3 regions of the Bradyrhizobium sp. MV1.5 genome follow, and region 1 is predicted to be linked to each of the others. Evidence: predicted binding sites of a transcription regulator. Region 1 holds the regulator's gene; each other region holds the start of a gene.

Region 1 (9,737 bases):
GATCGGCATGGCGATCGAGCTGCTCGCCGGCATCCCCTCGATCATCTACGGCATGTGGGGCTTCTTCGTGTTGGGTCCGTTCCTCGCCAACACGTTCCAGCCCTTCATGATCAAGATCTTCGACGGCGTGCCCGTGCTGGGCGCGATCTTCGCGGGTCCCCCGTCCTATCTCAGCCTGTTCAATGCCGCGCTGATCCTCGCCATCATGGTGCTGCCCTTCATCACCTCGATTTCGGTCGACGTGTTCAAGACGGTGCCTCCGGTCCTGAAGGAAGCCGCCTATGGCGTCGGCTGCACCACCTGGGAAGTGGTCCGCAGCGTGGTGATCCCCTACACCCGCGTCGGCGTCATCGGCGGCGTCATGCTGGCGCTGGGCCGTGCGCTCGGCGAGACCATGGCAGTGACCTTCATCATCGGTAACTCGTTCCGGATCTCCTCGTCGATCTTCGCCCCCGGCACCACGATCTCGGCGGCGATCGCATCCGAGTTCGCCGAGAGCGACGGCCTGCACCAGTCCGGCCTGATCCTGCTCGGCCTGCTGCTGTTCGTGCTGACGTTCTTCGTGCTCGCGGCGGCGCGGCTGATGCTGATGCGGCTGGAAAAGAAGGCGGGGAACTAGCGCCATGAACCCGATTTATTCACGCCGCCGCCGCAAGGACATCGTCGTCCGCGGACTCTGCATCGCCGCAACCGCCTTCGGCGTCACCTGGCTCGCGCTGATCCTGATCACGCTGCTCTACAACGGATTGGCGGGACTCAATGTCCAGCTGTTCACCGAGAACACGCCGCCACCGGGATCGAACGAGGGCGGCCTGCTCAACGCCATCGTCGGCTCGCTGATCATGACCGTGATCGGCGTCGGCATCGGCGCGCCGCTCGGAATGTTCGCCGGCACCTACCTCGCCGAATACGGCCGCAACGACAAGCTGACCTCGGTGATCCGCTTCATCAACGACATCCTGCTCTCGGCGCCCTCGATCATCATCGGCCTGTTCATCTACGGCGCGGTGGTGGTGCCGATGCGCGGCTTCTCCGCGATCGCGGGCTCGCTCGCGCTCGCGGTCATCGTGATCCCGGTGGTGCTGCGCACGACCGAGGACATGCTGCTGCTGGTGCCGAACGCGTTGCGCGAGGCGGCCTCGGCGCTCGGCCTGCCGCGTTCGCTGGTGATCAAGCGGATCGCCTATCGTGCTGCCCGATCGGGTCTCATCACCGGCGTGCTGCTCGCGACCGCTCGCGTCGCCGGTGAAACCGCGCCGTTGCTGTTCACCGCGCTGTCGAACCAGTTCTTCAGCCTCGGCCTGAACAAGACGATGGCGAACCTGCCTGTCACCATCAACAACTTCGTGCAGAGCCCCTATGCCTACTGGAAGCAGTTGGCGTGGAGCGGGGCGCTGCTCATCACCCTGACCGTTCTTGCCCTGAATATTGGCGCGCGCATCCTTGGCGCCGAGAGGACCGCAAAATGAGTGATCTTTCATTATCGTCGATGAGCGCGGCCGGGGGTCTGCCGCAGACGGCGGCGCTGCCGGAGGCGCCTCCGAAGGTGACGGTGCGCAACCTGAACTTCTATTACGGCGAGCACCATGCGCTGAAGAACATCAACCTGACGCTCGGCGCCAATCGCGTCACGGCGTTCATCGGTCCGTCGGGCTGCGGCAAGTCGACCCTGCTGCGCATCTTCAACCGGATGTACGACCTCTATCCCGGCCAGCGCGCCACCGGTCAGCTCATGCTCGACCAGACCAATATCCTCGACGGCAAGCTGGACCTCAATCTGCTGCGCGCCCGCGTCGGCATGGTGTTCCAGAAGCCGACGCCGTTCCCGATGACGATCTACGAGAACATCGCGTTCGGCATCCGTCTCTATGAGAAGATCTCGAAGTCCGAGATGGACGGCCGCGTCGAGAAGGCGCTGCGCGGCGGCGCACTGTGGAACGAGGTCAAGGACAAGCTCAACGCCTCCGGCCTGTCGCTCTCCGGCGGCCAGCAGCAGCGCCTCTGCATCGCCCGCACCGTCGCGGTGCGGCCCGAGGTGATCCTGTTCGACGAACCCTGTTCGGCGCTCGACCCGATCTCGACCGCCAAGGTCGAGGAGCTGATCCAGGAGCTGTCCGAGGATTACACGATCGCGATCGTCACCCATAACATGCAGCAGGCGGCGCGCGTCTCCGACAAGACCGCCTTCATGTATCTCGGCGAGCTGATCGAGTTCGACGATACCAGCAAGATCTTCACGTCGCCGACCGACCGGCGCACGCAGGATTACATCACCGGCCGGTTCGGCTAGGAGACGCGACATGGCTTCCGAACATACCGCAAAGGCTTTCGACACCGACCTCCAGGAACTCACCCGCCTGGTTGCGGAGATGGGCGGGATCGCCGAACGCATGATCGTCGAGTCCGTCGACGCACTGATCCGCCGCGACGTCCCGCTCGGGCAGCGCGTCGTCGCAACCGACACCGAGCTCGACGCGCTGCAGAAGCGCATCGAGGAGCGCGCGGTGCTCACCATCGCCCGCCGCCAGCCGATGGCGGTCGATCTGCGCGAGATCGTTGGTGCCATGCGCGTCGCGACCGATCTCGAGCGCATCGGCGACCTCGCCAAGAACATGGGTAAGCGCGTCGCGGCGCTGGAGACGGACTTCCATCCGCTCAAGCTGTTCCGCGGCCTCGAGCACATGACCGACCTCGTGCAGCAGCAGGTCAAGTCGGTGCTGGACGCCTATGCCGCGCATGATCTGCCAGCGGCGATGGCGGTGTGGAAGGGCGACGAGGAAGTCGACGCCATTTGCACCTCGCTGTTCCGCGAGCTCCTCACCTACATGATGGAGGATCCGCGCAACATCTCGTTCTGTATCCATTTGATGTTCTGCGCCAAGAACATCGAGCGGATCGGCGACCACGCCACCAACATCGCCGAGACCGTGTTCTACATGATCGAGGGCCAGGCGATCACCGACAAGCGGCCGAAGGGCGACATGACGACCTTCGCCAACACGGTACCGAACACTTAAGGAGCGACGACCCGATGGGCGCACGCATTATGGTGGTTGAGGACGAGGAAGCCCTGACCGAGCTTCTCCGCTACAACCTCGAAGGCGACGGCTATGACGTCGAGACGGTGATGCGCGGCGACGACGCCGACACCCGTCTCAAGGAGCACATTCCTGATCTGATCGTGCTCGACTGGATGCTGCCGGGCCTGTCAGGCATCGAATTGTGCCGGCGGCTTCGCACCCGTCCCGAGACCAAGCAGCTCCCGATCATCATGCTCACCGCGCGCGGCGAGGAGAGCGAGCGGGTGCGGGGTCTTGCGACCGGCGCCGACGATTACATCGTCAAGCCGTTCTCGGTGCCGGAGCTGCTGGCGCGCGTGAAGGGCCTGCTGCGGCGCGCAAGCCCGGAGCGGCTCGCCACCGTCCTTGCTTTTGGCGACATCGAGCTCGACCGCGACAAGCGCCGCGTGGCGCGCTCGGGCCGGCCGATCGATCTCGGTCCGACCGAATATCGCCTGCTGGAGTTCTTCCTGGAGCACCCGGGGCGGGTGTTCTCGCGCGAGCAACTGCTCGACAGCGTCTGGGGCCGCGACATCTATATCGACGAGCGCACCGTCGACGTGCATATCGGCCGCCTGCGCAAGCTGCTCAATCTCGGCCGCGAGCAGGACCCGATCCGCACCGTCCGCGGCGCCGGCTACGCGCTGGATGATCGCTTCGCGAAGGCGGAGCAGGTGTAGGGTTGCAGGCTTGTTTGCTGGCGAGCTGTCCCCGAATTCTCCGACGTCGTCCCGGACAAGCGAGCGAAGCGAGCGCCGATCCGGGACCCATAACCACCGAACGTGGTTTGGCGAAGACTCGGAGTGACCCCTTCCGCGCAACAACTGCGTGCTCGGAGTATGGGTCCTGGCTTTCGCCAGGACGACACTCCAATTGAACTGTCTTCGCGCGACGACTTGCCGTGATTAGCGCGGACCCGGCTTCACCGGTGCGCGGCGCCGATCCGACGCCGGCTGGTACGCGACGCGCGAGTGCTGGGCGCAATAGGGCAGGCCGGACAGCGCCCTTCCACCGCAGAAGAAGAAGTCCGGGCTGGAGGGATCGCCGACCGGCCAGTGGCAGGTCGCCTCGTTCAATTCCAGCAGCGACAGCCGCTGGCTCATTGGCACCACGTTGTCGTAGGTGACCGGATCCGGCTCCGCCTCGACCTCAAACGCCTGCGCCAGCGCGGTGTTGCCGCGCGAGATCGGGCGGCTCACCCGCATCATGTGCTGCGCGGGGCGCGCCTTGCGCGGCCGGGGCGCTGCCGATGATGGGCTCTTGGCGCGGCCCGAAAGGCCGAGCCTGTGCACTTTGCCGATCACGGCATTGCGGGTCACATTGCCGAGCTCCGCCGCGATCTGGCTGGCCGAAAGTCCGGCCTCCCAGAGCTTTTTCAGCTGCTCGACGCGATCATCGGACCAGGTCAAAACCGTCATTGCACCCTTTCCCTCGCTGCGCGCCAGCCATCCTGGGGCCTCGCAGCGAATGCCTAAGCCTTCAAAAACCCGTGCCGCCAGAATCCCTTAAGGCTCGCCGGGCGCGTCTTGAACGCCCGAACGTTTACGCCGGTACATAAGGACTTAAAGATCAGAACCACTGCACGAGATGTCGTATCTGACAATCCAAACGCTACAATATGGCGTGACTCCCGCGCAAGAGTCCGCCGACTCGCTTCCACATGTTCCGTGGCTAAATCCCGCAAAATCGGCACCGCAAGACTACGGATTCAGCGTTTCGCGAGGCTTTCCGGGCGGCATTGACACCCGTTTCACCAGGCCTAAGATAGTCGTGCGTGCCGCCCTCAAGAGGCGGCACGTTTCGTTTTCCGGGCCGGTCGATGGTGCGTTGCGCAATGCACGCTCACGCCGTCCGCAACATTCAAGTGACCGTCATGACTAACAGCGCAGCGCCGCATTTGCTCCCCGTTTTCGCCAGGTCCGACCTCGGTTTCGAGCGTGGCGAAGGCTGCTGGCTGATCGCGACCAATGGCGAGCGCTATCTGGATTTCACCTCAGGGGTGGCGGTGAATGCACTCGGCCATGCCCATCCGGCGCTGGTCGCGGCGTTGCAGGAGCAGGCCACGAAGCTCTGGCACATGTCGAACCTGTTCCAGAGCCCGGACGGCGAAAAGCTCGCCGCGCGCCTGTGCAATGAAAGTTTCGCGGACTTCGTGTTCTTCTGCAATTCCGGCGCCGAAGCGCTGGAATGCGTGATCAAGGTCGTGCGCCGCTATCACGCGGCAAAGGGCCATCCAGACCGCTATCGCATGATCACCTTCGAAGGCGCCTTCCACGGCCGCACGCTGGCGACGCTGGCCGCGACGGGTTCGGCAAAATATCTCGAAGGTTTCGGCCCTCCGATGGAGGGCTTCGACCAGGTTGCGCATGGCGATCTCGACGCGGTGAAAAAGGCGATCGGTCCGCAGACCGCCGGCATCCTGATCGAGCCGATCCAGGGCGAAGGCGGTGTGCGTTCGGCAACGCCCGCCTTCTTGAGGGCGTTGCGCCAGCTCTGCGACGAGAAGGGTTTGTTGCTCGCCTTCGACGAGGTGCAGACCGGCATGGGCCGCACCGGCGATCTGTTCGCGTACCGCCGCCTTGGCGTCGAACCCGACGTGATGTCGCTGGCCAAGGCGCTCGGTGGCGGCTTTCCGATCGGCGCCTGCCTTGCGACCGCGGAAGCGGCGTCCGGCATGACGCCGGGCTCGCACGGCTCGACCTTCGGCGGCAATCCGCTCGCGATCGCCGCTGCGAACGCCGTGCTCGACGTCATGCTCAAGCCCGGATTCTTCGACCACGTGCAGAGGATGTCGCTGCTGCTGAAGCAGAAGCTCGCCTCCGTGATCGACCGTCATAGCGATGTCGTCAGCGAAGTGCGCGGCGAGGGCCTCCTGATCGGCATCAAGGCCGTGGTGCCTTCCGGCGATCTCGTTGCCGCCTTGCGCGACCAAAAGCTGCTCACCGTCGGTGCCGGCGACAATGTCGTGCGTTTCCTGCCGCCTTTGATCGTCACCGAAGCCGAGATCGAGGACAGCGTCGGGCGGCTCGAGCGCGCCTGCACCGCGTTGTCCGGCAACAAGCGGGCGGCAAGCTGATGAGCAAGTCGCCCGATAAAGCACCCAAGAAAACACCGAAGCACTTTCTCGATATCAACGAGCTGCCGCTGTCGGAGCTCAAGCGCATGCTGGCCGCGTCCTCCGCGATGAAGGCGAAGCAGAAGGCGCATCAGCCGGTCAGGCCGCTCGAAGGCAAGACCCTGGCGATGATCTTCGAGCGCCCCTCGACGCGGACGCGGGTGTCTTTCGATGTCGCCATGCGCCAGCTCGGCGGCGAGCCCATCATGCTCACCGGCGCCGAGATGCAGCTCGGTCGCGGCGAGACCATCGCCGACACCGCGCGCGTGCTGTCGCGCTACGTCGATGCCATCATGATCCGCATCCTCAATCACGATGCGCTGCTGGAGCTCGCTGCGAACGCTACCGTCCCCGTCATCAACGGCCTGACGCGGCGCTCGCATCCCTGCCAGGTGATGGCGGACCTCATGACCTACGAGGAACATCGCGGCCCGATCGAGGGCAAGACCGTGGCCTGGACCGGCGACGACAATAACGTGCTCGCCTCCTGGGCGCACGCCGCCGAGCGCTTCAAGTTCCAGCTCAATGTCGCGACGCCTCCGGAGCTCGCGCCGAAAAAAGCGATGCGCGACTTCATCAAGGCGACCGGCGCGCCGATCATGCTCGGCACGGATGCCGAAGCCGCCGTGCGCGGCGCCGATTGTGTCGTGACCGACACCTGGGTGTCGATGGGCGACAAGGAAGGCGAGCACCGCCATAACGTGCTCAAGCCCTATCAGGTCAATGCCCAGCTGATGTCGCTGGCCAAGCCCGATGCGCTGTTCATGCACTGCCTGCCCGCCCATCGCGGCGAGGAGGTCACCGACGAGGTGATCGACGGTCCGCAATCCGTCGTGTTCGACGAGGCCGAAAACCGCCTGCACGCGCAGAAGGGCATTCTGGCCTGGTGCTTCGACGAGGTGAAGTGATCTCGCTGGAATCCCGGCGGCCACCTCACATATGATCGTCGTCCCGGACAAGCGCAGCTTCTGGCAACGCGTAGCGTTGTCCAGAACGGAGCGCCGATCCGGGACCCATAACCACAGGAAGTCGTTTGGCGAGGATTCGGAGTTGTCATCTCGCGCAGTAGCGTAATCCTGTGGTTATGGGTCCCGGATCTGCGGCTAGCGCTTGTCCGGGACGACACCGAGGTTGAGGTTGCTTCGTACAGTTCCCCAACCCCCCTTCCAATTCCGCCTTCCGACCCCAGATAAGCGCCATGGTTTCCCAATCCCCTGACATGAAAACCGGGCCCGAAGGCCCGGTTCGCGCGCCATCCGCGGTTCCGATCGATGACGCCGTGCTGCCCTACGAGGTCGACGCGCTCGACGTGCGCGGTCGGCTGGTGCGGCTTGGTTCGGCGCTCGACGAGATCCTGACCAAGCACGATTATCCCGCGCCGGTCGGCAAGCTGCTCGGCGAGGCCATCGTGCTGACTACGCTGCTCGGCTCCTCGCTGAAATTCGAGGGCCGCTTCATCCTCCAGGCGCAGACCGACGGTCCGGTGTCGTTCCTGGTCGTGGACTACCAGGCGCCGGATCGCCTGCGCGCCTATGCGCGCTACGACGCCGCGCGCCTCGGCGAAGTCCAGGATTCCGGCAAGACTTCCGGCGCGCTGCTGGGCCACGGTCATCTCGCCATGACCATCGACCAGGGCCCCGACATGAGCCGCTACCAGGGCCTGGTCGCGCTCGACGGCGGCAGCCTCGAAGACGCCGCTCACGAATATTTCCTGCGCTCCGAGCAGATCCCGACCCGCGTGCGCCTCGCCGTCGGCGAGGAATGGCGTTCGAATGACGGCGGCAAGCATCGCTGGCGTGCCGGCGGCATGCTGATGCAGTTCCTGCCGAAGGCGCCCGAGCGCGCGCGGCAGGCCGATCTGCATCCCGGCGATGCGCCCGAGGGCGTCGAAGTGCATGCCGTCGCTGAAGACGATGCCTGGGTCGAGGCGCGCTCGCTGATCGAGACCGTCGAAGACGTCGAGCTGATCGATCCGGAGCTGTCCGGCGAGCGGCTGCTCTACCGCCTGTTCCACGAGCGCGGCGTGCGCGTGTTCAATCCGCTGCCCTTGAAGGCGCAATGCTCCTGCTCGCGCGACGCGGTGGCATCGATGCTGAAGAGCTTTTCGTCCGACGACCGGGCCGCCATGGTCAAGGACGACAAGGTCGTCGTGACCTGCGAGTTCTGCAGCTCGGTGTACGAGTTCACACCGGATGAGGCGGGCGTCGAGGACGCGTGAGACGTTAGCCCGTAGCCCGGATGGAGCGCAGCGCAATCCGGGGCCGCTCGCCCGGCATTCGGCACCTTCCCGGACTACGCTTGCGCTCCATCCGGGCTACGGGACCTCCTCTGTGTCGCCCCTCTGTCAATCCATACGCACAAAAATATTCCACTTTACCGAAATTCGGAAATCGCGTATATGTCGCTCATCCCGGCTCATCCTTGAGGGGCGATCTTGTGGTCGTCATGTTCGCGAGCCGGGCTTGCGGTGGACGCGGCAGCGTTCGGGTGCGAAAGGCGTGGGCAGGGCGGATTGCTCTCCGTGAGCCCAAGGCTTCGTTCCGACGAGCGGCGCTGTCAGGCTTCGTCTCGTCTGTAAGTTTCCGGCTCCGTCGACAGGGCTGGGAAAACTGCGGCGAAATGGCGGGCCGTGCGTACGGCAAAACCGTGTGGTCCTGGCCGTCGTTGCTACGGTCAAGCCCCGGCGAATGCGGCACTTGCGCCAACCGGCGCGATGCCGGTGAATTTCGCGAGGGCGAGGGAGGCCAAAAGGAACTCGGCTCCCGGGAGAGCACGGCATAAGCCGTCCAACCACTGCGCAGGGAAGGCCGAGTGATTGGCTACACCTGTATGCTGCTGTGCGGTCTTCTTGCGCTACACCTTTCGCGCAGCAGACCGTGGGTGCCAGCCGGCACCCGGCCTTCCCTGCGCCCTCTTGGATTTGAGGGTGGTGCGACGAAGCAAGGCTCGGGCGAAATCGGCCGCGAGAACGAAAAGGCGTGTCTGCAAGTCGAAGATGAACGCGAAGACGATCCGCTCTCGTGCCCCGGACGCGGCGCAGCGTCCCTTCGACGGTGCGCTGCAGAGCCGGGGCCCATCTATCCGCATTGGGCCGTGTCGCCCCTGGGTCCCGGCTCCGCGCAGCAACGCTTGCGCGTTGCAGCTTGTCCGGGACACGAGAGTCGGGACGCTATCGGGGAAGCCCTGCCCCAAAAGGTCGCGTCGCCGCCACCCTCAATTCAACACCCGCTTGTTGTCCGGGCTGTCCAGCGAGAACGTCGGCACGTCGATCTCGAAGCGTTCGCCGGTTGCGCTGACCATCTGGTAGCGGCCGGTCATGAAGCCCGAGGCGGTCGTGAGCGGCACGCCGGAGGTGTATTCGAAGCGTTCGCCGGGGGCGAGCGTCGGCTGCTCGCCGACGACGCCCTCGCCCTTCACCTCCTGCTGCCGGCCGGTGGCATCGGTGATGATCCAGTGCCGCGTCTTGAGCTGCACGGTCTCGTCGCCGGAATTGGTGATGACGACGGTGTAGGCCCAGAAATAACGGGAGCGGTCGGCCGACGACTGCTCCGGAACAAAGTTCG
Region 2 (9,737 bases), on a different contig from region 1:
TCGAGGACGGCACCTCCTGGTCCTCGCTTGGCCTGAAGGGCGACGAGAAGGTCACGCTGCGTGGTCTCATCGGCGATCTGAAGCCGCGCCAGAAGCTGACCGCCGAGATCGTCTCCGGCGACGGTTCGCTGCAGCGCGTTTCGCTGCTTTGCCGCATCGATACGCTGGACGAGCTCGAATACTATCGCAACGGCGGCATCCTGCATTACGTGCTGCGCAAGCTCGCGGCGTAAGCGCGGATTTGTGAACGGTGGCTCACTTCGAAGTGAGTAGTAGGTTACACGAAGGCGGCCTATCACAAGGCCGCCTTCACGCGTTTGCGGCAGGCTTCAGATGGGCCCGCCCGGCAGAGAACCTCGTCTTGGACGGTTCTTGGACGGACAAATGTGTGAGGCCCGTAAGACTACGGTGACCATCCGGCGGTAAGATTTCCCTCTCACGAGCAATGGTGTGCGGCGTTCGACATGACAACAATGACGGCTTCTCATCTGGTTTCACGCAACGTGATCTCGAGGTGGTCCGGCGCCCTCTGGTCGGGTGCACTTGGTCTCTGTGCGATCGTCGCCGTCATTCGCCCTGCCGAGGCTGATCCCCGCGCCGTTGTCGAATTGTTTACCTCGCAGGGCTGCTCCTCCTGCCCGCCGGCCGACAAGATCATCGGCGATCTCTCCCGCGATCCCTCGATCATCGCGCTGAGCATGCCGATCGACTATTGGGACTATCTCGGCTGGAAGGACACATTGGCCGATTCGCGCTTCTCTGCACGGCAGCGTGCCTATTCACGCATGCGCGGCGACCGCGAAGTCTACACGCCGCAGGTTGTGGTCAACGGCTCCACGCATGTCGTCGGCAGCGACCGCACCGGCATCGAAAGCGCCATCGGCAAAACCGACACGGGCACTGGTGTGATGAGCGTGCCCGTGACGATGTCGCTCGCTGGCAAACAGATCAACGTCTCGGTGGCCGCGAGCAAGGAGCCGACGGCGTCCCACGGCGAGGTCTGGATCTGCTCCATTGCGAAGTCGGTGCCGATCGCGATCAGCCGTGGCGAAAATCGCGGACAGCAGGTCATCTATCACAACGTGGTGCGCAACCTGCTCAAGGTCGGCGACTGGACCGGCCATCCGGAAAGCTGGACGGTGCCGATCGAGAACCTCACGCGCGACGGCGTCGACGGTGCCGTGGTCTATGTCCAGGACGGCAGCCGGGAGAGACCGGGCCCGATGCTGGGCGCGGCGTACACGTCGCTGCACTGATTCCATTCTTTCTTCCTAGGCGTCGTACTCGCTCTCAACCCTCATGGTGAGGAGCGCGCCCTTGCGCGCGTCTCGAACCATGCAGGCCCGGCTGCAGACATCTCAGGCCTCGATCCTTCGAGACACCGCTTCGCGGCTCCTCAGTATGAGGGGAGAGAGTTTGTGCTGAGATGGTGAGATATCCGTCGAGGCAGAAACATCCCGACACGAACAAAACCGACCCAAACAAAAAAGGACCAACTCGCGTTGGCCCTCCTTGTCGTGCGAACAGACCCGATCCTGACGGCCCCGGGGGGCTGGGGGCTGAGGAATCCGGAACCGAAAGGACCGGGTCAACGCACATAGGTCTTTTCGCAATGCAGGGCGGCAGTCGCTTGGCGGAAAAGCGGCGACACTATGATTCCTGCTAACGATCCCGTGACGGTTTGCCGCGACAGAGTTCCACCGTTGCGTGTGGGGCGGATTTGCCCGGATCCAAACTCCGTTTGAGGGCCTTGCGGCGGGGAACAGTTGGCGCGATCATGCAACTGTCATGATCCTTGGTTCCGGGGACGGTCTTCGCGGACGTGGTCATGCTGATGCGACAGGAGGCGGCCTATGAGTCTGTCGGAGGATACCGATCCGAGCGAACAGCGCGCGGCGGCGCGCCCCGCCGCTTCGAATGCGCAGCTGAGCCGCGTGACGTTCAACCGGCTCGAGCTGCACCGTATTTTCAATCTCTACGGCCGGATGGTCGCCGACGGCGAGTGGCGCGACTACGCCATCGACTTCCTCAGGGATCGCGCCGTGTTCTCGGTCTTTCGCCGCGCCTCTGAGGTGCCGATCTATCGTATCGAGAAGGATCCGCGCCTCGCGCGCAAGCAGGGCATGTACAGCGTGATCTCGGCGACGGGCCTGATCCTGCGCCGTGGCCACGAGCTGGAGCGCGTGCTCCTGGTGATCGATCGCAAGCTGGCGGTGGTGTGAGCACCCCCGTCATTCCGGGGCGCGACGAAGTCGCGAACCCGGAATCTCGATATTGTTCGCCCACAACTTCTGGATTCCGGGTTCACGCTGCGCGTGCCCCGGAATGACGGTAGCCTCTACTTCCCCGGCACGCTCTTCGCGCCCTCACCAAGATCCCGCTGCATCATCACGGTGTCCAGCCAGCGGCCGAATTTCAGCCCGACGCTGGGATGCGTGCCGATCATCTTGAAGCCGGCCTTGGTGTGCACGCCGATCGAGCCGGCATTGGCGGAATCGCCGATCACGGCGATCATCTGGCGGAAGCCGCGCGCCTCGCATTCGATGATCAGCCGCTCCAGCAGGAGTGCCCCGATGCCGCGGCGGTGGAAGGATGGATCGAGATAGATCGAGTTCTCGACGGTGAAGCGGTAGGCCGGCCGCGGCCGGTAGGCACCGGCATAGGCGTAGCCGGCGACGCGCCCGTCGAGGATGGCGACGAAATAGGGATAGCCGCCGTCGATCAGCGTGCGGTAGCGGCGCGTCATCTCGGCGAGGTCGGGCGGCTCCAGCTCGAACGTCGCGGTGCCCTCGCGGACGGCCTGCTGGTAGATGGCGGTGATGGCGGGAAGGTCGGCCTCAGTGGTGGGCCTGATATCGGGTGCGGACATGGGGCGAGATTAGAGCCTTCCCGGGACGGCTGGAAGAGGCAACGGTGCTTCCTCATGCTCCGTCATTGCGAGGAGCCCTTGCGACGAAGCAATCCAGAAATGCGCCAGAGGAGGGACTCTGGATTGCTTCGCTTCGCTCGCAATGACGGTGGGTGTTGAGAGGCTCGCCCCAAACAAAAACCCCGGCCTTTCGGCCGGGGCTGGTGTCGTTCACTCTCGCCTCAGCGCTTAGTCGCGCTGGCCGAGGAGCTGCAGGAGCAGCGTGAACAGGTTGATGAAGTTCAGGTACAGCGACAGCGCGCCGGTGATGGCCGCACGCTCTGCGATGTCACCGCCGGCCGAGGCGTAGCCGTAGATGTAGTCGTTCTTCAGCCGCTGGGTATCCCAGGCGGTGAGGCCCGCGAACACCAGCACGCCGACCACCGATACGACGAACTGCAGCACCGAGCTCGCCAGGAACAGGTTCACCAGGCTCGCGATGACGATGCCGATCAGGCCCATGAACAGGAACGAACCCATTCCGCTCATGTCACGCTTGGTGGTGTAGCCGTAGAGGCTGAGCGCGCCGAAGGTCGCCGCGGTGATGAAGAACACCCGCACGATCGAGGTGTGTGTGAACACCAGGAAGATCGAGGACAGCGAGATGCCCATCAGCGCCGCGAACACCCAGAACAGGATCTGGGCCGTCGAGGGAGCGAGACGGTTGATGCCTGCCGAGATCACGAACACCATGGCGAGCGGCGCGAGCATGAACAGCCACTTCAGCGGGCTGACGAACATCGCGTAGCCGAACGGCGTCAGGAACAGCTTGCCGACGCGGACCGCTTCCGGGGTCGGAACGTCAGTCACGGCGGCCATGTAGACGCCGAGCGCGGCAAGGCCGGTGATGGCCAAGCCGATGCTCATGTAGTTGTAGATGCGCAGCATGTAGGCGCGCAGGCCGGCATCGACCGTCGCGGCGTCAACACGCCCGGCGGCCCTGCCGAAAGGAGAAGCGTAGTTACGGTCTAGGTCCGACATGGTCGAATTCCCGTTGGTTGGTCCGGTCCGGCATGAGGGTCGCCATGCCGCCGGTTCGTCAAATTCTATCTCGGATACCGATGTCTGCCGACTAAATTTTGGCTAACAATCGGGACTCCGAACCCACTCGATATGTGGGAAACTAACACATCCGCTGCAACCTTCCACGCGCGGCTGAATGTCGCCCTCGCCCGCAATCCTGGCGAGCAGACGTGGTTAATCGCTGGAATCGTGCGATTTGGCTCCCGCGCAACCGCCCGCTACCATTTGTCACAAATTCCGCAACACCGTGGCGGGCTTTTTGTTCAACGCCAGGAGCGTGCCGGCGAGCCCGAGGCCCACCGTGACGACCAAGGCAGCCGCGACCACGCCGGCGGCGCTGCCGGCCTGCCAGACGAAGGTGAGGGTCATCAGCCGGGTCACGATCATCCAGGCCGCGACGCTGCCGGCGAAAACGCCGAACACCGCGGTGGCGAGCCCGATCAGGAGGTATTCGAGGGCATAGGCGCCGAGCAGCCGCAGCCGGGTCGCGCCCAGGGTCTTGAGGATCACCGCATCGTAGACCCTGTGGCGATGGCCGGCGGCGAGCGCGCCGCCGAGCACCAGGATCGCCGAGATCAGGGTCACCGCGCTGGCGCCGCGGATCGCCAGCGCCAGGTTGGTCACGACCGAGCCGACCGTCTCCATCACCTCGCGCACGCGCACGCTCGTCACCATCGGATAGGCGTCAGCGACCTCCCTGATGATCTTGCCGTCGCCGGCGGCATCGCCGCCGGTTTCCGTCAGCGTCGCGATGTGGGTGTGCGGCGCGCCCTTGAAGGCGTTCGGCGAGAACACGAGGACGAAATTGATGCCGAGGCCCTGCCAGTCGATGGTGCGCAGATTGCTGATCTTGGCGGGGATGTCGCGGCCGAGGATATTGACCACGACCTCGTCGCCGAGCTTGAGGCCTAGGCCGTCCGCGATCTTCTTCTCCATCGAGACCAGCGGCGGGCCGGCATAATCGGCGCTCCACCATTCGCCCTCGACCACCTTGGAGCCTTTCGGCAGCTCGGCGGTATAGGTCAGGCCACGGTCGCTCTGCAGCACCCACTCGGAATCGGTGCTGGGCTTGAGTTCCTCGGCGCGGACGCCACGGGCTCCGACGATCCGCCCGCGCAGCATCGGCACGTCATCGACCTTCGCGCCAGGGGCGATCTGGCGCAGATATGAGTCGAACTGCTCGGCCTGCGTGCTCGGAATGTCGATGAAGAAGAACGACGGGGCGTGCTCGGGCAGCGCCGCCAGGAACTGACGGCGCAGATTGCCGTCGATCTGGGTGATGGTGACGAGCACGGCGAGCCCGAGCCCGAGCGACAGCACGACCGAGGGCGTCAGCGCGCCCGGCCGGTGGATGTTGGCAATCGCAAGCCGCAGCATCGGCCACCGCGTGCGCGGCAGCCGCCGCGCGATCGTCATCAGCAGGGCGGCAATGCCGCGCAGCAGCCCGAACACGATCACGGAGGAGGCCACGAACACCGCCGCGATGCGCTTGTCGAAGGACAGCCCGATCACGACCGCGATGAGCAGCGCGATCACGACGGCCATGAAGACGAGATAGCTCCAGCGTGGCCGATGCCATTCGGAGCTGATGGTGTCGCGGAACAGCGCGGCCACCGGCACGTCGTGCACGCGCCCGAGCGGCCACAGGCCGAAGGCAAGCGCCGTGAGCAGCCCGTAGACGAACGACAGCGCGAGCTCGTCGGCATGCACCGCCGGCACCACCGGCAGCGGCAGCAGCTTGCCGAACAGGCCGACGATCGCGAAGGGCATGGCGGCGCCGAGCGCGAGGCCGATCGCCGAGCCGATTGCGGCGAGCAGGAGAACCTGGGCCAGATAGATACCGAACACGTCGCGCCCCGTGGCGCCGACAGCCTTGAGGGCCGCGATCACCTCGAGCTTGTGGTCGATATGGGCCTTGACGGCATTGGCGACACCGACGCCGCCGACCAGCAGCGCGGCGAGGCCGACCAGCGTCAGGAACTGCGTGAAGCGGTTGATGTTGCGCTCGAGCTGCGGCGAGGCATTGGAGCGGCTGCGGACCTCCCAGCCGGCCTGCGGCGCAGCGTTGCGTGCGTCCGCGATGAAGGCGTCGGTGGCGCGCTCGCTATTGGCGATCTCCGGCAGCTTCACCCGGTAGACCCAGCGCACCAGGCTGCCGGGCTGGACCAGCCCGGTGGCGCGCAGGCCCGCTTCGCTGATCAGGAAGCGCGGGCCGAAGCCGATGCCACCGGCGAGCTTGTCGGGCTCGGCTTCGACGGCGCTGCGGATCTGGAACGTCGCAGCCCCGACGGTGACGCGATCGCCGGTCTTGAGCGACAGCCGCGCCAGCAGCGTCGGATCGGCGGCCGCGCCGAACGCGCCGTCGCGCTCCGCGAGCAGGTCGGACATCGGCAGCGGCGGCGCCAGCGTCAACTGGCCCAGCATCGGATAGGTGTCGTCGACCGCCTTCATCTCGACCAGCGCCAGCTTGCCCTCGGCCGAGCGCGCCATGCCGCGCAGTGTGGCGGCGCTCGAGACGGTGCCGCGCGACCGCAGGAAGGCGACTTCCTCCGGCTTCGCCTCGCGCTGAAACAAGACGAACGACACGTCGCCACCCAGCAGCGTACGGCCCTCGCGGGCGAGGCCGTCGCTCAGGCTGGCCGAGACCGAGCCGACGCCGGCGATGGCCATCACGCCGAGCGCGATGCAGGCGATGAAGACGTAGAAGCCGCGCAGGCCGCCGCGCAATTCGCGCAGCGCGTAGCGCAGCGACAGCGCGACGCCGTTGGGCTTCGTGAACGGTTCAGCAGCGATGCTCATGCCGGTGCCGACTGCGTGTCGATGCGTCCGGAGCGCAGGCGGATCACGCGATCGCAGCGATGCGCGAGCGAGGAATCATGCGTGACCAGCACCAGCGTCATGCCGCGCTCGGCATGCTTGCTGAACAGGAGGTCGACGATCTGTTGGCCCGTGGCTTCGTCGAGATTGCCGGTCGGCTCGTCGGCAACGAGGATCGCGGGATCGGGTGCCAATGCGCGGGCCAGCGCGACCCGCTGCTGCTCGCCGCCGGAGAGCTGGGTCGGATAATGATGCAGACGGTCGCCGAGCCCGACCGATTGCAGCTCCTGCGCCGCGCGCTTGGCGGCGTCGGGATTGCCCGCAAGTTCGAGCGGCACCGCGACGTTCTCCAGCGCCGTCATGGTCGGGATCAAATGGAAGGACTGGAAGACGATGCCGACCTGGCGACCGCGGAAGCGGGCCAGCGCGTCCTCGTCGAGGGCATTGAAAGGCGTGCCGCTGACCACCACCTCTCCGCTATCAGGACGCTCCAGCCCCGCCATCACCATCAGCAGCGTGGATTTGCCCGAGCCTGACGGGCCGATCAGGCCGATCGTCTCGCTCCGGCCCACGCGCAAGCTGATATCCTTGAGGATGTGAACGCGTGCCGCGCCCGTACCCAATGACAGATTGACGTTGGAGATGGCGATGGTGTCGGCCGAACTGTCGGCGAGCGAAGAGGAAGAGATGCGAGTGTCCATGGTCCGGTCATATGGCAACTCCGCACGCGCGGTCGAGAGGCGTTACGGATTGTTCATGCACATAGCCGTGTTGATGTTCGCTTTGATGACGGTCGCAAACCCGGCATGGGCTGAGGCTGCGAAGCCGATCAAGCTGGTGGTTCTCGGCGATTCCTTGAGCGCCGGCCTTGGCCTCCCGGCCCAGGAAGCGTTCCCCACAAAGCTTCAAAAAGCTTTGCAAGACAAAGGCATAGAGGTCGGCATGACCAATGCCGGGGTGTCCGGCGACACCTCCTCGGGGGGCCGTGACCGGCTGGACTGGTCGGTCCCCGACGGAACCGACGGCGTGATCATCGAGCTCGGCGCCAACGATGCGTTGCGCGGCATCGATCCCGATTTGACGCGCACCGCGCTGACCGAGATCGTCCAGCGCCTCGAGGCACGCAAGATCGCGGTGATGCTGTGCGGCATGCTGGCGCCGCCGAATTACGGCGCGGATTACGCCGCGCGCTTCAATTCGATTTATCCGGATCTGGCGAAAAAATTCGGCGTGCCGCTTTATCCGTTTTTTCTCGACGGTGTCGCGGCCGATGCCAAGCTCAACCAGGCCGACGGCATTCATCCGACCGCGGCCGGTGTCGACATCATCGTCAAGAATATCTTGCCTACGGTTGAGGCATTCCTTGGCACCATAGCTGAGCAACGGCGTTGAAAAGCAGGCAACGCTAACCGTAATTCCCAGGGTTTTACCGGGGTGAGGCGCGCGATGCTTCGCAGAGTCACACAACTGCGATAGGAATTAAGGTACCGGTGATTCGTCGCCGGCTCTAAAATTTGGACATGGTCTTTCTGAAGGGATCATGCCCAAGCATCGGGAGTGCGAAACGATGCCGCGTTTGTTCACTGGTCTGGAAATTCCGGCCGAGATTGGCCAGTCGCTTTCCAATTTGCGGGGCGGCCTTCCCGGCGCCCGCTGGATCGATCCCGAAAATTACCACGTCACCCTGCGCTTCATCGGCAATATCGACGGCATGTCCGCCAACGAGATCGCCTCGATGCTGTTTCGCGTCGACCGCAAGCCGTTCGAGGTGAAGGTGCAGGGCTTGCAGAGTTTCGGCGGACGCAAGCCGCGCGCGGTGGTCGCCACCATCGTGCCGAGCAAGCCGCTGATGGAATTGCAGGCCGAGCTCGAGCGCCTGATGCAGCGGATCGGCCTCGACCCTGAAGGCCGCAAGTTCATCCCGCATGTCACGCTGGCCCGGCTGCACGACGCCACCGACCGTGACGTCGCCGATTATCTTTCGCTGCGCGGCTATTTTCCCAGCAAGGCGTTCACGGCCGAACGTTTTGTTCTGTTCTCGTCCCGCGCCTCAACCGGCGGCGGCCCCTATGTGGTGGAGGACGCCTACGAGCTGTGTGAGTAGGTTCTTCTTCACCTCTCCCCGCTTGCGGGGAGAGGTCGGATTGCATCGAAGATGCAATCCGGGTGAGGGGGTACAGGTCTTTTAGACGCAGCAGATTTGGGGTGAGGCCCCGCCCCCCCACCCCCTCCCCCCGGGCGGGCCCCCCACAAACCCCCCCCCACCCCTAGGGGGGGCGCCCGCCCACAGGTCTTTACGACGCATCTCATGTGCGGAGAGGCCCCTCACCCCAACCCTCTCAGCGCGAGCGAAGCTCGTCGCGACCCCGTAAGAACGGGGCGAGGGAGAAAGCGCATAGCGCCCCGCCCCAATTGACGGCTTGCAATTTTCGCCCATCTCTGGCGGTAAAGAGCATGCTCTCGACCCCCAGTTCCTCATTCCGCGAGGCCTATCAGGCCCAGATCGCGTCCGGTGCGATCGAGCCCGACGCTGCGCAGGCCGAAATCGCCGACGCCTATGCGGCGCTCGACCAGCGGCTCGCCGATTACAAGCCGGCGCGCAAGCAGGGGCTGCTCAGCCGCCTGTTCAGCAGCGACAAGGACGAGGCGCCGCACGGGCTCTACGTCCATGGCGAGGTCGGCCGCGGCAAGACCATGCTGATGGATCTGTTCTTCCAGCACTCGACCGTCGAGCACAAGCGGCGCGCGCATTTTCACGAATTCATGGCTGACGTGCACGAGCGCATCTACGATTATCGCCAGGGCATCGCACGCGGCGAGATCGCCGATGGTGACGTCATCGCGCTGACCGCGCATGCGATCTTCGAGGAGAGCTGGCTGCTCTGTTTCGACGAATTCCACGTCACCGACATCGCGGACGCGATGATCCTCGGCCGCCTGTTCGCAAAGCTGCTGGAGCTCGGCACCGTGGTGGTCGCGACCTCCAACG
Region 3 (9,737 bases), on a different contig from region 1:
AGGATAGCCACGCGCGTTGTGCGGGCAGGGGGAAAACTGTTTGGCCGATGAGTTCATTCTCGAAACGGAAGGCTTGACCAAGGAGTTCGCGGGCTTCTTCGCCGTCCGCGACGTTGCGCTCAAGGTTCGCCGTGGGAGCATTCACGCGTTGATCGGCCCGAACGGCGCCGGCAAGACGACGTGCTTCAATCTTTTGACCAAGTTCCTCAAACCGTCTGCCGGAAAAATCCTGTACAAGGGGCAGGACATCACCGCGATGGCGCCCGCCGACGTGGCCCGCCTGGGGCTGGTTCGCTCGTTCCAGATCTCGGCGGTATTCCCCCATCTCACAGCGCTGGAAAACGTCCGCGTCGCGCTTCAGCGCCAGCACGGCAGCTCCTTCGATTTCTGGCGCTCCAAATCCGTGCTCAACCAGTTCAACGATCGCGCGCGCGAGCTGTTGAACGATGTCGGCCTCAGCGAGTTTTCCAATACGCCTGCGGTCGAGATGCCCTACGGGCGCAAGCGCGCACTGGAGATCGCAACCACGCTCGCGCTCGACCCCGAGATGATGCTGCTGGACGAACCGATGGCCGGCATGGGCCACGAGGACATCGACAAGATCGCGGCGCTGATCAAGCGCATCTCCGCGAAATACACCATCCTGATGGTCGAGCATAATCTGAGCGTCGTGGCCAATCTCTCCGACATCATCACCGTGTTGACGCGCGGGCAGGTGCTGGCGCAAGGCCATTACAGCGAGCTCACCAAGGACGAACGCGTCAAGGAAGCCTATCTGGGAGCCGGTCATGGCTGAGACTGCAACGGCGGAAGCTCCCGCAAAGGCCGCGAGCGGCGGCAACCTCCTCCAGGTCCGCAACCTGGAAGCCTGGTACGGCGAGTCCCACATCCTGCACGGGATCAACTTCGACGTGAACGCGGGCGAGGTCGTCACCCTGCTCGGGCGCAACGGCGCCGGCAAGACCACCACGCTGAAGTCGATCATGGGCATCATCGGCAAGCGCACCGGCTCGGTGAAGTTCAACAACCAGGACATCATCCGCACGACCTCGGACAAGATCGCGCGGATGGGAATCGCGTTCTGCCCGGAAGAACGGGGAATTTTCGCCAGCCTCGATGTCCGGGAGAACCTGCTGCTGCCGCCGGTGGTGCGTCCGGGCGGATTGCCGCTCGAGCAGATCTTCGATCTGTTTCCGAACCTGAAGGAACGGCTCAACAGCCAGGGAACCAAGCTCTCCGGTGGCGAGCAGCAGATGCTCGCGATCGCGCGCATCCTGCGCACCGGCGCGAACTTCCTGATGCTGGACGAGCCGACCGAGGGTCTCGCGCCCGTCATCATCCAGCAGATCGGCCAAACCATTGCGCGGCTCAAGAAGGAGGGTTTTACGATCCTCCTGGTCGAGCAGAACTTCCGGTTCGCATCCACCGTCGCCGACCGCTATTACGTGGTCGAGCACGGCAAGATCATTGACGGATTTTCCAATGCGGAGCTTGCCGCCAATATGGACAAGCTCCACACGTATCTCGGCGTCTAGAACGGCCAATAAGAAGATTCATAAGGAAGTAGCATGATGACAAAGTCGATTGCGTCGTTTCTGCTCGGCACGGCGCTGGCCGTGACCGCCACCGGTGCAGCTTTCGCGCAGGACAAGACCGTCAAGATCGGCGCGCTGTCCGATCAGTCCGGGCTCTATGCCGACCTCGGTGGACCGGGCTCGACGCTCGCCGCGCAGATGGCCATTGAAGATTCCGGCCTGGCCGCGAAGGGCTGGAAGATCGACATCATCTCGGGTGATCACCAGAACAAGCCCGACATCGGCACCGCGATCGCGCGGCAATGGTTCGACGTCGACAAGGTTGACATCATCGTCGACGTACCGAATTCCGGCGTGGCGCTCGCGGTCAACAACGTCGTCAAGGAAAAGAACGGCGTCTATATCAACTCGGGTGCTGCGACTTCGGACCTCACCAACGCGCAGTGCTCGCCCAACACGGTGCACTGGACCTACGACACCTACATGCTGGCCCACACCACCGGCCAGGCTCTGGTGAAGGCCGGTGGCGACACCTGGTTCTTCCTGACCGCCGACTACGCCTTCGGCGCGGCGCTGGAGCGCGACACCACCGCGGTCATCACCGCCAACGGCGGCAAGGTGGTCGGCGGCGTCAAGCACCCGCTGAACACGCCGGATTTCTCGTCCTTCCTGCTGCAGGCGCAGGCTTCCAAGGCCAAGATCATCGGCCTTGCCAATGCCGGCGGCGACACCACCAACACGATTAAGCAGGCGGCCGAGTTCGGCATCGTCAAGGGCGGCCAGAAGCTCGCGGCGCTGCTGCTGTTCCTCACCGACGTCAAGGCGATCGGGCTCGAGACCGCTCAGGGCCTCAACTTCACCGAGACCTTCTACTGGGACATGAACGACCAGACCCGGGCGTTCTCGAAGCGCTTTGCCGAGAAGATGAAGAACAACGCGCCGCCCACCATGGTGCAGGCCGGCGTCTATGCGGGCGTGCGTCACTATTTCAAGGCACTGGAAGCGCTCGGCGGCAACCCGCATGACGGCGCCAAGGTCGTCGAGAAGATGAAGTCGATGCCGACGGAAGACGATCTGTTCGGCAAGGGCGAGATCCAGCCCAACGGCCGCACCATCCACAATGCCTATCTGTTCGAGGTGAAGAAGCCCTCCGAGTCCAAGGGACCGTGGGACTTCTACAAGCTGGTCGGCACGGTGCCGGGCGACCAGGCCTTCACGCCGCTGTCCGAGAGCAAGTGCGCGCTGTTGAAGAAGTAAGATAACCGCCCGCAGGCCATCAGGCTTGCGGGCGACTTTCAGGGAACGCCGAAGGGATCGGGTGCGGGATCGATGCAGGCTCTTTACGCTCAGCTACTGGTGGGACTGATCAACGGCTCGTTCTACGCGCTGCTCAGTCTCGGGCTTGCCGTGATCTTCGGCATGCTCAACATCATCAATTTCGCCCACGGTGCGCTCTACATGATGGGCGCGTTCGTCGCCTACTTCCTGCTGAACATCGGCGGCATCAACTACTGGTGGGCGTTGCTGCTTGCCCCGATCATCGTCGGCATCTTCGGCATGATCCTCGAACGGACCATGCTGCAATGGCTGACGGGGCTCGATCATCTTTACGGCCTGCTCCTGACCTTCGGCATTGCGCTGATCGTGCAGGGCGTGTTCCAGAACTATTTCGGCTCCTCTGGCATGCCTTACGCCATTCCGGACCAGCTCAAGGGCGGTATGAATCTCGGCTTCATGTTCCTGCCCATCTATCGCGGCTGGGTCGTCATCTTCTCGCTGGTAGTCTGCATCGCGACCTGGTTCCTGATCGAGAAGACGCGGCTCGGCGCCTATTTGCGTGCCGCCACTGAAAACCCGACGCTGGTGCGCGCCTTCGGCGTCAACGTGCCGCGCATGATCACGCTGACCTACGGCCTCGGTGTCGGCCTGGCCGCGCTTGCTGGCGTGCTGTCGGCGCCGATCAACCAGGTGCGGCCGCTGATGGGCGCCGACCTGATCATCGTGGTGTTCGCGGTGGTCGTGATCGGCGGCATGGGATCGATCATGGGCTCCATCATCACCGGCTTTGCGCTCGGTGTGATCGAGGGCATGACCAAATATTTCTACCCCGAGGCCTCCAACACCGTCGTGTTCGTGCTGATGGTGCTGGTCCTCTTGGTGAAGCCAACGGGATTGACGGGAAGGGCGGCCTGATATGACAGCCTTGACGGACGACACGCTGCCGGTAACCCCGCGCTCGATCCGCGATGAGATGATCGTGTTCGTGGTGATGGCGCTGCTGCTGGCTTCGGTGCCATTCACGGGAGTCTACCCGTTCTTCGTAATGCAGGCGCTGTGCTTCGCGCTGCTCGCCTGCGCCTTCAACCTGCTGATCGGCTATGGCGGTCTGCTGTCCTTCGGTCATGCGATGTTCTTAGGCACGGCCGGCTATTGCAGCGCGCATGCGCTGAAGGTCTGGGCGCTGCCGCCCGAACTCGGCATCCTCGTCGGCGTCGCCGGTGCCTTCGTGCTCTCGCTCATCACGGGCTATATCTCGATCCGCCGCCAGGGCATCTATTTCTCGATGATCACGCTGGCGCTGTCGCAGCTTTTGTACTTCATCTACCTCCAGGCGCCGTTCACCCATGGTGAAGACGGCATCCAGGGCATCCCGCAGGGACGCATGTTCGGCGTCTTCGATCTAACCAAGCCGACCGTGCTCTACTATGTGGTGCTGGTCGGCTTCCTCGCCGGCTTCCTGCTGATCTTCCGCATCATCAACTCACCGTTCGGCGAAGTCCTCAAGGCGATCCGCGAGAACGAGCCGCGCGCGATCTCGCTGGGTTACCGCACCGATCAGTACAAATTCCTGGCGTTCGTCCTGTCGGGCACGCTGGCCGGCTTTGCCGGTGCGCTGAAAGTCTTCGTGGCGCAGAATGCCTCGCTCACCGACGTGCACTGGTCGATGTCGGGCGAAGTCGTGCTGATGACGCTGGTCGGCGGACTCGGAACCGTGTTCGGTCCCGTGGTCGGCGCCTTCGTGATCATCGCCATGCAGCAATATCTGGCGGGGTTCGGCCAGTGGGTGACCGTGATCCAGGGCTCGATCTTCGTGATCTGCGTGCTCACCTTCCGCCGCGGCGTCATCGGCGAAATCGCGCATTACTTCCGGCGGTCGCTGTAAGCCGTTGATATAATGGAAGATGTGTTGACGCGCGAAAGCGGTGGATGATCCGGCTCCACGGGCGTGAGGTGGCACGCGCGTGGATCGAAAATGGTCTATGACAGTTTTATGACGGCCCGCTCGGGCCAGGCCATCATCCAACCGGTAGTCTCTCCCCCATGATGCGATTGTTTCGCGCTTTCTTGCCCAAGGAAGAACGGTTCTTCGACCTGTTCGACCGCCACGCCCAGACCGTGATCCAGGGCTCGATCGCGCTCCAGAGCATGCTCAACGGGGGCGAGGAGACGCCGGTCTATTGCCAGCGCGTCAACCAGTTCGAGAACGATGCGGACAACATCACCCGTGAGGTGCTGACCGCGGTGCGCCGCACCTTCATCACCCCGTTCGACCGCGGCGACATCAAGAACCTGATCACCTCGATGGACGACGCCATCGACCAGATGCAACAGACCGCCAAGGCCGTGATGCTGTTCGAGGTCCGCAGCTTCGAGCCGCCGATGCGGGAGATCGGCGGGCTCCTGATCGAATGCGCCAATCTGGTCGGTCGTGCGCTGCCGTTGATGCAGAAGATCGGCCAGAACGTGGCCATGCTGACCGCGATCACGGAAGAGCTGGGCAAGCTGGAAGGCCGCGTCGACGATCTCCATGATATCGGGCTGAAGGAACTGTTCCTCAAGCATCGCGACGGCAACGCGATGGATTTCATCGTCGGCGCAGAGATCTACGACCATCTCGAGAAAGTCGCCGACCGCTTCGACGACGTCGCGAACGAGATCAACAGCATCGTCATCGAGCAAGTTTAGGGCAGGGGCCACGCCGTGGATGTTGCGTTGGGTCTTCCCGTCCTGGTCGGATTGATCGCCGTCGCGCTGCTGTTCGACTTCCTGAACGGCCTGCACGACGCCGCCAATTCGATCGCGACCATCGTCTCGACCCGCGTGCTGCGGCCGCAATACGCGGTGTTCTGGGCCGCGTTCTTCAATTTTGTCGCCTTCATGGTGTTCGGGCTGCACGTCGCCCAGACCATCGGCACCGGCATCATCGATCCCGCGATCGTGGATGCCCAGGTGATCTTCGCGGCGCTCGTCGGCGCCATCGTCTGGAACCTGGTGACATGGGCGCTCGGGATCCCATCGTCCTCGTCTCACGCGTTGATCGGCGGCTTGTTTGGTGCCGGTGTGGCCAAAGCCGGCCTTTCGGCGGCGGTCTGGAGCGGATTGTCCAAGACGGTGATCGCCATCGTGCTGTCTCCGCTGGTCGGCTTCCTGCTCGCGATGGTGCTGGTTGCGATCGTCTCCTGGGCTTCGGTGCGCTCCACGCCCTTTGCCGTGGATCGCGCCTTCCGAATCCTGCAATTCGCCTCCGCCTCGCTCTATTCGCTCGGCCATGGCGGCAACGACGCCCAGAAGACCATGGGCATCATCGCCGTGCTGCTCTATTCGCAGGGCCAGCTCGGCGGCGAATTCTTCGTCCCCTTCTGGGTGGTGCTCTCGTGCCAGGCCGCGATGGCGATGGGGACCTTGATGGGCGGCTGGCGCATCGTCCGCACCATGGGCCTGCGCATCACCAAGCTGACCCCGATGCAAGGCTTTTGCGCCGAGACCGGCGGTGCCGCGACCCTGTTCATGGCGACCTTCCTCGGCGTTCCCGTCTCGACCACCCACACCATCACCGGCGCCATCGTCGGTGTCGGCGCCGCCCGGCGCCTCTCGGCGGTGCGCTGGAACGTCGCCAGCTCGATCGTCTATGCCTGGGTGATCACGATGCCGGCCTCGGCCATCGTCGCCGCGCTCTCCTGGTGGGCGGTCAAGATCTTCCTCAGGTAACCAGCTTCAGCCCGACGATCCCGGCGACGATCAGCCCGATGCTGGCGAGGCGGAACGCGGTGGCCGGCTCGCCGAACAGGATGATGCCGAGCGTCGCGGTACCGACCGCGCCGATGCCGGTCCAGACTGCATAAGCGGTTCCAATCGGCAGCGATTTGAGGGCGAGCCCGAGCAGGATGATGCTGCCGGCCATGGCGCCAAGCGTGAGGACCGACGGAACGAGCTTGCTGAACCCCTCGGTATATTTGAGGCCGATCGCCCATGAGACCTCCAGCAGACCGGCGACAAACAGGATGCTCCAGGCCATGACGACCCTCCATTCAAGGCAGGGGCGTCCCCGCGACTGGTGTGCTGATGGGAAGGGAAGGCCGTCCCTCCCAACCTGATCCCAGGCCGGATATGGGACTGGCCGGAAGGCTCCGCAATCACCAGATGAGGCTTGATCAGGCTCATTTTCCCTGCCAAACGCTGCCGCAATGTCCGACATCGCCACCACAGCCGAATCGACGGCCCGTTCCTCGCTTGCCGCTGAAGTGTCGCGGCGGCGTACCTTTGCGATCATCTCGCATCCGGACGCCGGCAAGACCACGCTGACCGAAAAGCTGCTGCTGTTCGGTGGCGCCATCAATCTGGCCGGCCAAGTCAAGGCCAAGGGCGAGCGGCGCAACACGCGTTCGGACTGGATGAAGATCGAGCGCGAGCGCGGCATCTCGGTCGTGACCTCGGTCATGACCTTCGAGTTCGAGGGGCTGGTGTTCAACCTTCTGGACACGCCGGGCCACGAAGACTTTTCGGAAGATACCTATCGCACGCTCACGGCGGTCGATTCCGCCGTCATGGTGATCGACGCTGCCAAGGGCATCGAGGCGCGCACCCGAAAGCTGTTCGAGGTGTGTCGTCTTCGCGACATCCCGATCATCACCTTCATCAACAAGATGGACCGCGAGAGCCGCGACGTCTTCGAGCTTCTGGACGAGATCGAGAAGACGCTGGCGCTCGATACCACGCCAATGACCTGGCCTGTCGGCCGCGGCCGCGAGTTCCTCGGCACCTATGACGTCGTCAATGGCGGCGTGCGCCTGCTCGAAGGCGGCGGCGCCAAGACCGGCGCGGCGCAGCAGATCGAGATCGCCGAGCTCGGCAAGCTCAACGCCAATCTCGACGTGTCGGCGGTGAAGGACGAGCTCGAGCTCGTCACCGCAGCTTCAAAACCGTTCGAACTCGAAGCGTTTCGCGAGGGCCATCTGACGCCGGTTTATTTCGGCAGCGCGTTGCGCAATTTCGGCGTCGGCGACCTGCTGCAAGGACTCGGCAAGTTCGCGCCCGAGCCGCGCGCGCAGGAGAGCGACCAGCGCAAGGTCGAAGCCACCGACCCGCGCATGAGCGCCTTCGTGTTCAAGATCCAGGCCAACATGGATCCCAACCACCGTGACCGCATCGCCTTCGCTCGCCTCTGCTCCGGCAAGCTGAGCCGCGGCATGAAGGCGAAGCTCGTGCGCACCGGCAAGAGCATGCCGCTGTCCAGCCCGCAATTCTTCTTCGCGCAGGACCGTTCGGTTGCGGACGAGGCCTACGCCGGCGACGTCGTCGGCATTCCCAACCACGGCACGCTGCGCATCGGCGATACGCTGACCGACGGTGAGGATTTCAACTTCGTTGGCGTGCCGAGCTTTGCGCCGGAAATCGTCCGCCGCGTACGTCTTACGGATGCGATGAAGGCGAAGAAGCTGAAGGAAGCGCTTCAGCAGATGTCGGAAGAGGGTGTTGTGCAGGTGTTCCGCCCGCGCGACGGCGCGCCCGCGCTGGTCGGCGTCGTCGGCGCGCTCCAGCTCGACGTGCTCAAGGCGCGGCTGGATGCGGAATATTCCCTGCCGGTCGAATTCGAGGTCAGCGAGTTCCAGCTCGCGCGCTGGGTCTCGTCGGACGACCGCAAGAAGCTCGACACCTTCATCGCGGCCAACACCTCCAGCATCGCCGACGATGTCGACGGCGATCCCGTCTATCTGGCGCGGAACGAGTTCTATCTCGGCTACACCAGGGAACGGGCCGAGGGCATCGAGTTCACCAACGTCAAGGACGTCAAGAAGAAGGGGTAGGGGCGTTCCGCCCCACCGCGGTCATGCCCGCGCAGGCGGGGCATCCAGTACGCCGCAGCCTCTCGGCTCAATCACAATCGCCTCTGGGATACTGGATCGTCCGGTCGAGCCGGACGACGACACCGCGTGTACGCGCGAGCATGTGAACGCTTGCGGGCTTGACGGCTTCTCCGGCGATGCCACGTTCTGGTCATGTGGCGCGGCATCCTTGTTTTCCTCCTGCTGGCGATCTCGACGATCGCCACGGACGCGCGGCCCCGGCAAATCAACCCCATTCCGTTTTCGCACGAGCCGTGCAGCGTCCTCGATGGAAGGCCCTGCACGCCGTCCTATTGCAGCCCGCTCGAGCCTGGTCCCTGCATTCCCGAGATCGACTATCCCTACGGCCAGAACCTCCAGCTCACGATCCAAAGCGTACCGTCAGAGGCGGATCGCGCCAAATATCAAAAGCCGGATCACGATCTCGATACGATCGGCGATCTCTTCGCCGAGCTGCGCACTTGCTGGTCGCCGCCAACGGACAATGCCCGCGCGGGCATGCAGATCGCCGTGCGCTTCAGCTTCAACAAGTCGGGCGGCCTGATCGGCCCGCCGCGCCTGACCTTTGCGACCGCGGGCGTGCCCCCCGAGACGAGAACCACCTATCTCAATGCGATCAATTCATCGTTGAACGCCTGCCTGCCGCTGAAATTCACCGGGGGTCTTGGCGGTGCCCTCGCCGGGCGGCCGATCGCGATCCGGTATGTCGACAATCGGACCTTGGGAAAATAACAGCCGGGACATCTCTATCCCCTCATCCTGAGGAGCGCGTTCTTACGCGCGTCTCGAAGGATGCAGGCCGCGCTGTTGCAGCAGCCGGGCCTGCATGGTTCTCGCGGCGATGCGAAGCATCGTCCGCTGACGGCGCTTCGCGCCTCCTCACCATGAGGGGTGAGAGTTGCGACCCGCGGCCAATCGATGATAGGCCATGGGCTGGGGCGCTGGTTGAGGAGAGAATCTCGTGGGTCTGCTGGTTATGATCCTGGGGCTTGCGCTGTTTTTTGCGGCGCATGTGTTCACGACGAAACGCGAGGCGCGCGCGCAGGCCATCGCGAGACTGGGCGAGGGGACCTACAAA

Evidence for each region. The regulator PhoB, encoded in region 1, activates phosphate uptake and scavenging genes when phosphate is short. The targets are predictions, from matches to a motif close to TGTCATNNANCTGTCAT.
Region 2: a site for PhoB is predicted at 1,774-1,790, ahead of AC0L2J_RS32090 (DUF2794 domain-containing protein). Genes of this name have one in related genera too.
Region 3: a site for PhoB is predicted at 4,796-4,812, ahead of AC0L2J_RS02970 (DUF47 domain-containing protein). Genes of this name have one in related genera too.

Annotation. Positions count from the first base shown of each region.
Region 1 covers NZ_JBVVPL010000026.1:47,979-57,715, reverse strand. The annotation lists gene pstC (phosphate ABC transporter permease subunit PstC) at 1-619, shown strand, start outside; gene pstA (phosphate ABC transporter permease PstA) at 624-1,469, shown strand; gene pstB (phosphate ABC transporter ATP-binding protein PstB) at 1,466-2,290, shown strand; gene phoU (phosphate signaling complex protein PhoU) at 2,301-3,017, shown strand; gene phoB (phosphate regulon transcriptional regulator PhoB) at 3,032-3,739, shown strand; gene AC0L2J_RS23015 (GcrA family cell cycle regulator) at 3,965-4,477, opposite strand; gene AC0L2J_RS23010 (aspartate aminotransferase family protein) at 4,933-6,135, shown strand; gene argF (ornithine carbamoyltransferase) at 6,135-7,082, shown strand; gene AC0L2J_RS23000 (Hsp33 family molecular chaperone) at 7,373-8,392, shown strand; gene apaG (Co2+/Mg2+ efflux protein ApaG) at 9,388-9,737, opposite strand, start outside.
Region 2 covers NZ_JBVVPL010000059.1:22,963-32,699, reverse strand. The annotation lists gene acnA (aconitate hydratase AcnA) at 1-233, shown strand, start outside; gene AC0L2J_RS32095 (DUF1223 domain-containing protein) at 465-1,256, shown strand; gene AC0L2J_RS32090 (DUF2794 domain-containing protein) at 1,854-2,222, shown strand; gene AC0L2J_RS32085 (GNAT family N-acetyltransferase) at 2,339-2,869, opposite strand; gene AC0L2J_RS32080 (Bax inhibitor-1/YccA family protein) at 3,098-3,889, opposite strand; gene AC0L2J_RS32075 (ABC transporter permease) at 4,160-6,730, opposite strand; gene AC0L2J_RS32070 (ABC transporter ATP-binding protein) at 6,727-7,449, opposite strand; gene AC0L2J_RS32065 (arylesterase) at 7,505-8,140, shown strand; gene thpR (RNA 2',3'-cyclic phosphodiesterase) at 8,316-8,852, shown strand; gene zapE (cell division protein ZapE) at 9,203-9,737, shown strand, end outside.
Region 3 covers NZ_JBVVPL010000002.1:190,710-200,446, reverse strand. The annotation lists gene AC0L2J_RS02995 (ABC transporter ATP-binding protein) at 41-796, shown strand; gene AC0L2J_RS02990 (ABC transporter ATP-binding protein) at 789-1,535, shown strand; gene AC0L2J_RS02985 (ABC transporter substrate-binding protein) at 1,569-2,792, shown strand; gene AC0L2J_RS02980 (branched-chain amino acid ABC transporter permease) at 2,865-3,728, shown strand; gene AC0L2J_RS02975 (branched-chain amino acid ABC transporter permease) at 3,730-4,698, shown strand; gene AC0L2J_RS02970 (DUF47 domain-containing protein) at 4,857-5,501, shown strand; gene AC0L2J_RS02965 (inorganic phosphate transporter) at 5,517-6,524, shown strand; gene sugE (quaternary ammonium compound efflux SMR transporter SugE) at 6,517-6,831, opposite strand; gene AC0L2J_RS02955 (peptide chain release factor 3) at 7,001-8,620, shown strand; gene AC0L2J_RS02950 (hypothetical protein) at 8,813-9,391, shown strand; gene AC0L2J_RS02945 (NnrU family protein) at 9,621-9,737, shown strand, end outside.